DNA from 2 places in the Mesorhizobium album genome. Region 1 is predicted to be linked to the other one. Evidence: predicted binding sites of a transcription regulator. Region 1 holds the regulator's gene; the other holds the start of a gene.
The links. Region 1 encodes HrcA, which represses chaperone genes, less so after heat shock. Its sites were predicted from a motif close to GTTAGCACTCNCNNNNNGNGAGTGCTAAC; they were not measured.
Positions count from the first base shown of each region.

Region 2: the regulator HrcA is predicted to act here: its motif matches at 2,822-2,850, upstream of groES (co-chaperone GroES).

Region 1 is NZ_JAVIIW010000011.1:153,849-159,075, reverse strand. Features, by position in the region: gene RFN28_RS12210 (PQQ-dependent sugar dehydrogenase) at 1-1,077, opposite strand, end outside; gene RFN28_RS12205 (hypothetical protein) at 1,183-1,377, opposite strand; gene hrcA (heat-inducible transcriptional repressor HrcA) at 1,409-2,491, opposite strand; gene rph (ribonuclease PH) at 2,625-3,341, shown strand; gene RFN28_RS12190 (VOC family protein) at 3,526-3,936, shown strand; gene rdgB (RdgB/HAM1 family non-canonical purine NTP pyrophosphatase) at 3,936-4,598, shown strand; gene hemW (radical SAM family heme chaperone HemW) at 4,595-5,227, shown strand, end outside.
Region 2 is NZ_JAVIIW010000053.1:3,965-9,191, forward strand. Features, by position in the region: gene RFN28_RS29555 (TetR/AcrR family transcriptional regulator) at 10-636, shown strand; gene RFN28_RS29560 (LysR family transcriptional regulator) at 841-1,740, opposite strand; gene RFN28_RS29565 (SDR family NAD(P)-dependent oxidoreductase) at 1,847-2,608, shown strand; gene groES (co-chaperone GroES) at 2,916-3,212, shown strand; gene groL (chaperonin GroEL) at 3,275-4,927, shown strand; gene RFN28_RS29580 (TetR/AcrR family transcriptional regulator) at 5,013-5,227, opposite strand, start outside.

The sequences.
Region 1 (5,227 bases):
GTTGCTTCCCTCGTAAAAAGCGATGTTGAGCGGCGCCGAATGCGCCTGCATCAGCACGTCGGGCACCGTGACCTTGCCGGCGAGATCGGGACGGGCGCCTTCGTGGCGCGGATCCTCGTTGGAGCCGATATAGTACCAGGGCCAGCCATAGAAGGCGCCGTCCTTGACGACCGTCGCATAATCGAAGGGCAGATTCTCGCCAAGCTCGTCGCGTTCGTTGACGACACACCAGAGCGCGCCCGTCGCCGGCTGCACGGTCATGCCCGAGCAGTTGCGCAGGCCCGTGGCGACAGTGCGCCCGTTCCTGCCGTCGGGGTCGAAGGCCAGCACGTCGGCGCGACCCGCCTCCGAGCCCCAAGCAGCGCCTAGCGGTTTCGACTTCATCCATTCCTCGAGACCGCCTTTGGGCCTGGGTCCTATATCCTCGGCGGTGTTCGAGCCCGAGCCGACCGACAGATAGAGCGTCCTGCCGTCGGGCGAGAAGGCGATGTCGCGGGTCCAATGATAACCGGCCGGGATTCCGGCGACGATGGTTTCCGGCTCGCCGGAAGCCTTGAGGTCGCCGTCGCGATAGGCAAAGCGCACGACGCTGTCGGTGTTGGCGACATAGACCCATTGCGGCTTGTCGCCCGGAGGGTAGAAGGCGATGCCGTAGGGCTGGCTGAGGCCGTCGGCGAAGATGGATTTTTCCGCGGGTTTCGCGCTGCCTGCGGCCAGGCGGTAGACGCGGATCCGGTTGGCCTGGCTGTCGGCGACGAAGAGGTCGCCATTCGGGGCGACGCGCACGACACGCGGGTTTTCTATGCCGGAGGCAACCAGTTCCGCGGAAAAGCCGGGCGGCAATGTCGGCTTCGCGCCCTGGGGGCGATCGGCCAGGCCAGGAGCATTCGATGCCAGCCTGCCGGTGCGCGGTGCCGGCAGGTCGTCCGGCTTGATCAGGCGGCGAACGCCCGGACGATCGGCCTTCCAGTCGCCGAAGGCCTTTTCGCCGGTCAGCAGCGGCTGATCGGCCTGCTGCGCGGAGGCGCTGGCGGCCAGGAGCAAGCCGAGGGCCGCAAGGCTGGTGATGCGGATCATGCTGTTCTCCATGGTTTGCCGCGCGTCATGCGCAGAAACAGCCAGGATCAACAGGCGTTCCATGAAGAACGGCTGGCGCATGTAGAATTGAGAAAGCCGAGCTTCTTAACCCTCGACGTCCAGATCCTCGTCGAGCTGCTTTTCCAGCGCGACCAGATCGGCCGGCAGCGGCAGGCCCATGGCGCGCATCTCCCTGAGCTTCTCGCGCAGCTGCTCCTGCACTTCGTGCTCGTCCTTGGGCTGGTTCACCATCTCCTCGAGCAGCAGGCTGATCTGGGCCTTGAACGATTCCAGCGCCATTTCCACCCTCCTTGCGGCGATTCCTACTCGCCTACCTCAGCATGCGTGAAATCAACTGGGCAGTATAGTCGACCATCGGCACGATACGGGCATAGTTCAATCGCGTCGGGCCGATGACGCCGAGCGCGCCGACGACGCGCGCGTCCTTGTCGCGATAGGGCGCGACCACGAGCGAAGAGCCGGACAGCGAGAACAACTTGTTCTCCGAGCCGATGAAGATGCGCACGCCGGGGCCTTCCTCGGCGAGGTCGAGCAACTGCAGCAGCCCGTCCTGCGTCTCCAGGTCCTCGAAAAGATGGCGCAGCAGCTCGAGGTCCGCCTGGGCGGTGACATTCTCCAAGAGGTTGGCGCGGCCGCGCACGATGAGACGCGCCGGCAGGCCGCTTTCGGCGCCGGCCCAGACCGCGAGGCCCTTCTCGACCAACTCCTGCGACAGCGTGTCGAGGGCAGCCCTCGTCTCGTCCTTGATGCGGGCGACCTCGATCCGCGCTTCGGCCAGCGTGCGGCCGCGGATGTGGGCGTTGAGGAAGTTTGAGGCCTCGTGCAGCTGCGAGACGGTTATGCCGGCCGGCAGGTCGATGACGCGGTTCTCGACGTCGCCGCTCTGCGACACCAGCACGGCGAGCGCCTTGGTGGGCTCGAGCTGGATGAACTCGATGTGCTTCAGCGCCACCTCGTTCTTGGCGGCAAGCACAAGTCCGGCGCCGCGGGACATGCCCGAAAGCATCTGGCTGGCCTCGGTCAGCATATGCTCCAGCGTGGCGCCCGAGCCCGAGGCGCGTACCTGCGCCTCGATGACACGGCGCTCCTCGTCCGAGAGGTCGCCGAGTTCCATGAAGGCGTCGACGAAGAAACGCAGGCCTATCTGGGTCGGCAGGCGGCCGGCCGAGACATGCGGCGCGTAGATCAGGCCAAGATGCTCGAGGTCGCTCATCACGTTGCGGATGGTGGCCGGGGAAAGGGATGAGGGCAGGATGCGCGACAGGCTGCGCGAGCCGACCGGCTCGCCGTCGCGCAGATAGGAATCGACGATCCGCCTGAAGATGTCGCGCGAGCGCATGTCGAGCGACTGAAGGACGGGCGGCTGCGAAGCGGGATCGACTGCCTTGTTCATTCCGGGCAAAACCTCCAACCGAAAAATATAAACCTGGCCGCTCCAGGTGCAACGGCCCATTTTCCTTTGCGCCATGCGCCGCATGCGTCTACAAGCCGCCGACGAATCCAAAAGAAGAACAGAAAGAGCCTCGATGCGCCCCTCCAAACGCCAAGCCGACGAAATGCGCGCCATCTCCTTCGAGCGCGGCGTCTCCAAGCATGCCGAAGGCTCGTGCCTGGTGAAGTTCGGCGACACGCATGTCCTGTGCACGGCGAGCCTGGAGGAAAAGGTGCCAGCCTGGATGCGCAATTCCGGCAAGGGGTGGGTGACGGCCGAATACGGCATGCTGCCGCGCTCGACCGGCGAGCGCATGCGACGCGAGGCCTCGGCCGGCAAGCAGGGCGGCCGCACGCTGGAGATCCAGCGGCTGATCGGCCGCAGCTTGCGCGCCGTGGTCGACCTGCAGGCGCTGGGCGAACAGCAGATTACCGTCGACTGCGATGTCATCCAGGCCGACGGCGGCACCCGCACGGCTTCGATCACCGGCGGCTGGGTGGCGCTCTATGACTGCCTGCGCTGGATGGAAGCCCGCCAGATGGTCAGCGTCTCCAAAGTGCTCAAGGACCATGTTGCGGCGATTTCCTGCGGCATCCATGACGGCCAGCCGGTCATCGATCTCGACTATTTGGAGGATTCGTCGGCCGGCACCGACGCCAATTTCGTCATGACCGGGAAGGGCGGCATCGTCGAAATCCAGGGCACCGCCGAAGGCGAGCCCTTCTCCGAGGAGCAGTTTTCCGCGCTGATGGCGCTCGCCAAGAAGGGTATTTCGCGGCTGGTGAGTTTGCAGCAAATGGCGGTGGCGTAGGGTTATTGATGAGGTTGGCGATCCTTCGCACCCCCCTCTGGCCTGCCGGCCATCTCCCCCGCAAGGGGGGAGATCGGGCGGCACTTCGGGTTTCGCCAACCACCAACGTTGAGACGATGTCGGCGGAGCTGCCAATCTCCCGCCTTGCGGGGGAGATGGCCGGCAGGCCAGAGGGGGGTGCCTCGTGACCCCCTCGGCGATTTTGGAATCAGCTCTCTATGTGACTGATCTGGCCGAGGCCGAAGCCTTCTACCGCGATGTGATCGGCCTCGAGACGGTTGGCAAAGTCGAAGGCCGCCACGTCTTCTTCCGATGCGGCGACGGCGTATTGCTTCTCTTCAATGCCGAGGCGACCAAAATACCGCCGGCGCCTGATGCCAGGGTGAAGGTGCCGCCGCACGGCACGGTCGGCGAGGGCCATCTTTGCTTCACCGCGACTGCGGCCGAGATCGCCGAATGGCGCAAACGCCTGGCGTCTAAGAACGTCACCATCGAAAGCGATTTCGAATGGCCGCAGGGCGGACATTCGATCTATATCCGCGACCCTTCGGGCAATTCGATCGAGTTCGCCGAGCCAAGGATCTGGGGCCTCTGATGCATTCTTTGAACGGACAGAAGATCGTCGTCGCCAGCCACAATGCAGGCAAGCTGCGCGAATTCGCCGACCTGATGGCGCCGTTCGGCTTCGAGGCGAAATCGGCCAAGGAGTACGGCCTGCCGGAACCTGACGAGACGGGCACGAGTTTCGAGGAGAACGCCTATATCAAGGCATATGCCGCGGCCAAGGCCACCGGCCTGCCGGCGCTATCGGATGATTCCGGGCTCTGCGTCGACGCGCTCGACGGTGCGCCGGGCATCTACACCGCCAACTGGGCCGAGACGGCGGACGGCACACGCGATTTCGGCATGGCCATGCAGCGCACTGAACTAGCCCTGCAGGAGGTCGGCGCGACCGAGCCGGCGCAACGCACCGGCCGCTTCGTCGCCGTCATCTGCCTCGCCTTTCCCGACGGCGATGCCGAATATTACCGGGGCGAGGCCGAAGGCACGCTGGTCTGGCCGCCGCGCGGCACGCTCGGTTTCGGCTACGACCCGGTGTTCCTGCCCAACGGCTTCGACAAAACTTTTGGCGAGATGAGCGCCGAGCAAAAGCATGGCTGGAAGCCCGGCCAGGCCACAGCGCTGTCGCATCGCGCCCACGCCTTCCAGAAGTTTGCGCAAGCCCGATTGGATTTGGCCAGGCTAGGTTCGGAATGATCGGCACCGGCCAAACCATGGCGCTCGACCGCAGCCCCGGTTTCGGGGTCTATATCCATTGGCCGTTTTGCGCGGCCAAATGCCCTTACTGCGACTTCAACAGCCACGTCCGCCACCAGCCGGTCGACCAGGAGCGTTTCGCGCGTGCCTTCGAGAAGGAGTTGGCGACGATGCGAGACCGCACCGGTCCGCGCGAGGTGACCAGCATCTTCCTCGGCGGCGGCACGCCGTCGCTGATGAAGCCGGAAACTGTCGGGGCGGTGCTGGAGGCCGTGGCGAAGAACTGGACTGTGCCCGCCGGCATCGAGGTGACGCTCGAGGCCAACCCCTCCTCGGTCGAGGCCGAGCGCTTCCGCGGCTATCGCGCTGCCGGCGTCAATCGCGTCTCGCTCGGCGTCCAGGCGCTGAACGACAAGGACCTGCGCTTCCTCGGCCGGCTGCACAATGTCGAGGAGGCGCTGCACGCGATTGGACTCGCCCGGGAAATCTTTCCGCGGCTTTCCTTTGACCTGATCTATGCGCGGCCGGGCCAGACGCCGGAGGCGTGGGGGGCGGAGTTGGAGCAAGCGATCGGCCATGCTGCCGACCACCTCTCGCTCTATCAGCTCACCATCGAGGAAGGGACGCCC
Region 2 (5,227 bases), on a different contig from region 1:
ATTTGGTTGATGAGGCAAGCAACGCGAACGGCGACGGAACCCAGGCGCAGGCCCAAGCAGGAGCGCAGCCGCGAGCGCATCGACGCGATCCTCGCCACGACCATGCGGCTGATCGGCGAGAAGGGCATCGACGCGGTGACGATGAAGGAGGTCGGCGCGCTGGCCGGCGGACCGATTGCCACCGTCTATCACTACTTCCCCAGCAAATCGGCGATCCTGGCAATGCTTTACGAGCGCTTTTCCGAAGAGAGCCGTGCGCGGCTCGCCGAGATCGTCGCCAATGTCCGGCAGCGCGAAGACGTGATGCCGGCGGCCGATCGGCTGCTCGACGACTATCGCGGCCGCGTCGCCGGCGATCCGGCGATCCAGGACCTGCAGAACGCGATCCAGGCCGACAAGGCGCTCAAGAATCTCGACATCGCCGAGACGAGGCGGCAGGCCGAGATGTTCTGCAAGACCGTCGCGCCGCTGATCGAGCCGGAGCGGCGCGAGGCTTTTGGTCGCATCGTGTTCCTCATCTTCCAGCTCGCCGGCGGCGTCGTGCGGCTGGCGCTGACGCAGGACGAGGAAGAAGGCCGTCGCACGATCGAGGATTACCGCTCGATCATCCATGCGCAGCTAAGGTTGTTTTTGTAGATCCGTCGTCATACTCGGGCTTGACCCGAGTATCCATGCCGTGACCCTTGCCGTAGAGTGCAACGGTGCAGAATTCTGTAACCGTTGCAACGCCTTAGCGTCACGGCATGGATCCTAGGGTCTGCGCGCGTCGCTTCGCTCCTTGCTCCGCCCTAGGATGACGAACCAAATGGGCGCTGCACCCCCTCGCCGCGCTTGGCTGCCTCACCCCGCCTCCAGCTTCGGCCCCAGAATCTCCACCAGCCAATCGACAAACACCCTCACCCGTGGCGAGAGCTGCCGGCTGCGCGGATAGAGGACCGAGATCGGTGTCGGCGTCGGCGGGAAATCGGAGAGCACCTCGACCAGCCGGCCGGCCGCGATATCGTCCGCGTAGCGGAGTCTTGGCGCCTGGAACAGGCCGAAACCCAACCGCACCAGCGCGGCGCTGGTGTCGGAATTGGACACGGTGACCCGCGACGGCAGGACGATCTCGCGGACCTTGCCGTCGACGGTGAATTCCAACGGCATCACCTGCCCGGTGCGGGAGGAGATGAAGCCGATCATCATGTGGCCGGAAAGGTCGTCCGGCGTGCGCGGCACGCCATGGCGCTCGAGATAGGCGGGGCTGGCGACCGTGATCTCGCGCGCGATGCCGAGACGACGCGCGGTCATATCGCTGTCGGGAAGCACGCCCGCCCGGATCACGCAATCGACGCCTTCGCGCACCAGATCGACCAGCCGGTCCCCCTCGCCGATGTGCACCGTCAAGCCCGGATATCTGGCAAGCAGCCCCGGCAGTTCCGGCAGCAGGAAGGTGCGCGCCATGTGGCCGTTGACGTCGACGCTGAGGCGCCCGCGCACTTCACGCGCGCCGAAGCCACCCTCTGCATCCTCGATGTCGGCCAGAATGCCGATGCAGCGCTGGTAATAGGCCTCGCCGTCGAGCGTCGGCGTGACATGCCTGGTGGTGCGCCTCAGCAACTGGACGCCCAGCCGCTCCTCCAACTGCTTGATCGCGGCGGTGGCGCTGGAGCGCGGCAGGCCGAGGTCGGCGGCGGCCGCGGTGAAGCTGCGCCGTTCCACGACGCGGGTGAAGAGCCGCATGCTGTCGAACCTGTCCATCGGCGATTGTTCGCATGGATTGAATAGTGTTGGCAATCCACACCTGATTATATCGGCCATTGGGGCGAATATATGCATCTCCATCCAAACAGAAGGAGATTTCGCCATGACCACCCGCCCCATCGCCCTCATCACCGGCGGCAGCCGCGGCCTCGGCCGCAACACCGCGCTCAACCTTGCCCGCAAGGGCGTCGATGTCATCCTCACTTATCGCTCGCGCGCCGACGAGGCGAAGGCGGCCGTCGCCGAGATCCAGGCGGCCGGCGGCCGCGCCGCAGCCCTTGCGCTCGATACCGGCGCCGTCGCCAGCTTTCCGGCTTTCGCTGCTGCGCTGAAGAAGACGCTCAAGGAAACCTGGCAGCGCGACCGCTTCGATTACCTCGTCAACAATGCCGGCACCGGCCTGCGCAAGCCGATCTCCGAGACGACGGAAGAGGAATTCGACACGCTGATGAACATCCATCTCAAGGGCGTGTTCTTTCTCACCCAGGCGCTGCTGCCGCTGATCAATGACGGCGGGCGTATCATCAACGTTTCGAGCGGACTGGCGCGCTTCTCGGTGCCGGGTTCGGCCGCCTATGCGATGATGAAGGGCGGCGTCGAGGTGTTCACGCGCTACCTCGCCAAGGAGCTCGCCAGCCGCCGCATCACCGCCAACACCGTGGCGCCCGGCGCCATCGCCACCGACTTCAACGGCGGCCATGTGCGCGACGACGCCGAGATCAACCGCGTCGTGGCCGGAATGACGGCGCTCGGCCGCGCCGGCGTGGCCGACGACATCGGGCCGATGATCGCCTCGCTGCTGTCGGAGGACAATCGCTGGGTCAACGCCCAGCGCATCGAAGTGTCGGGCGGCATGAATATCTGAGCGGCAAAGCCCGGAAGCACTCGCTCCGATCCGTTTGCCTTCGCATCGCGCCGTATTTCGCCGCTGTTTGCCGGCGAAACACGGCGCTTCTATTTTGATACGCACCTGCGATCCGCGTTTTTCCGCGTCGCGTCATGGCGAGAAAAATTTCGCGCGGTTGCCCACTCCCGCGCGCCTTGACTCTCGCAACCCGCCAGCCTATTTCAGCGCCACGTTAGCACTCGCCCTAGGTGAGTGCTAACTTATATATCCGGCGGCCTCGCCGGATGGAGGAACAGTTCTCACGTTCTCATTCGAGGAAGACAACATGGCAAAGTCCAAGTTCCGCCCGCTTCATGACCGCGTGGTCGTTCGCCGGGTCGAATCCGAATCCAAGACCGCCGGCGGGATCATCATCCCGGATACGGCGAAGGAGAAGCCGCAGGAAGGCGAGATCATCGCTGTCGGCTCGGGCGCCCGCGACGAAAGCGGCAAGCTCGTCCCGCTCGACGTCAAGGCCGGCGACCGTGTGCTCTTCGGCAAGTGGTCGGGCACTGAAGTCAAGCTCAATGGCGAGGACCTTCTGATCATGAAGGAATCCGACATCATGGGCATCATCGGCTGAATATCAGTCTCTCCATCAATTGAGTTTTCGGGCTCTTCCCGAGCCCCTGTCAGGAGCTAACTATGGCTGCAAAAGACGTAAAATTCTCCCGCGATGCCCGTGAGCGCATGCTGCGCGGTGTCAACATCCTCGCCGACGCGGTGAAGGTCACCCTCGGTCCGAAGGGCCGCAACGTCGTCATCGACAAGTCGTTTGGCGCCCCGCGCATCACCAAGGACGGCGTCACCGTCGCCAAGGAGATCGAGCTCGAGGACAAGTTCGAGAACATGGGCGCGCAGATGGTGCGCGAGGTTGCTTCGAAGACCAACGACATCGCCGGCGACGGCACGACCACCGCGACCGTTCTCGCCCAGGCCATCGTCCAGGAAGGCAACAAGGCCGTTGCCGCCGGCATGAACCCGATGGACCTCAAGCGCGGCATCGACCTCGCCGTCGGTGAGGTTGTCTCGGCTCTGGTCAAGGCCTCCAAGAAGATCAAGACCTCCGAGGAAGTCGCCCAGGTGGGCACGATCTCGGCCAATGGCGACGAATCGGTCGGCAAGATGATCGCGGAAGCGATGCAGAAGGTCGGCAACGAGGGCGTCATCACCGTCGAGGAAGCCAAGACCGCCGAGACCGAGCTGGAAGTCGTCGAAGGCATGCAGTTCGACCGCGGCTACCTCTCGCCCTACTTCGTCACCAACGCCGACAAGATGGTCGCCGAGCTCGAAGACGCCTACATCCTGCTGCACGAGAAGAAGCTCTCCAACCTGCAGGCCATGCTGCCGGTCCTGGAAGCCGTCGTTCAGACCTCGAAGCCGCTGCTCATCATCTCGGAAGACGTCGAGGGCGAGGCTCTGGCCACGCTGGTCGTCAACAAGCTGCGCGGCGGCCTGAAGATCGCCGCCGTCAAGGCTCCGGGCTTCGGTGACCGCCGCAAGGCCATGCTGGAAGACATCGCCATCCTCACCGGTGGCCAGGTCATTTCCGAAGACCTCGGCATCAAGCTCGAGAACGTCGGCCTCAACATGCTCGGCCGCGCCAAGAAGGTGTCGATCTCCAAGGAGAACACCACCATCGTCGACGGCGCCGGCAAGAAGGCCGAGATCCAGGGCCGTGTTGCCCAGATCAAGCAGCAGATTGAGGAGACCACCTCGGACTACGACAAGGAGAAGCTGCAGGAGCGTCTGGCCAAGCTCGCGGGCGGCGTCGCGGTGATCCGCGTCGGCGGCGCGACCGAGGTCGAGGTGAAGGAAAAGAAGGACCGCGTTGACGACGCGCTGAACGCGACCCGCGCGGCCGTGGAAGAAGGCATCGTCGCTGGCGGTGGTGTTGCCTTGCTGCGCGCTTCGGCCAACGTCAAGGCCGCCGGCGTCAACTCCGACCAGGCAGCTGGCATCAACATCGTTCGTCGCGCGCTGCAGGCTCCGGCCCGCCAGATCGCGGCCAACGCCGGTGCTGAAGCTTCGATCGTCGCCGGCAAGATCCTCGAGAACAAGGCTGCGACTTACGGCTTCAACGCCCAGACCGGCGAGTATGGCGACATGATCGCCATGGGCATCGTCGACCCGGTCAAGGTCGTGCGCACCGCCCTCCAGGACGCGGCCTCGGTCGCCGGCCTGCTCGTCACCACCGAAGCCATGATCGCCGAGGCTCCGAAGAAGGAAGCCGCCGGCGGTATGCCGGGCGGCATGCCCGGCGGCGGCATGGGCGGCATGGGCGGCATGGATTTCTAATCCAGCCTACCTGGCTAATGCATACGGAAAGGGCGGCAGCGATGCCGCCCTTTTTGTTTGGCTGATCCCCCCCTTTAAGGACCCCTCAAGGGGGGAGATCAGCAGCGTCCGCGCGCTGCGCAACTTTGCCCGAGCGCACCGCCGCCTCGACAAGCGCCACCACCTCGTCGGCCACGGCAGCGAGCGGCGTGCGGTCGCGGGTGGCGCGGGCGATCACCATCAGGCCCTCGAGCGAAGATTCGACCAGCAGCGCCAGCGCCTGCGCCCGCTGCTCCGGTACCCCTGCCCTGACGAATGCCT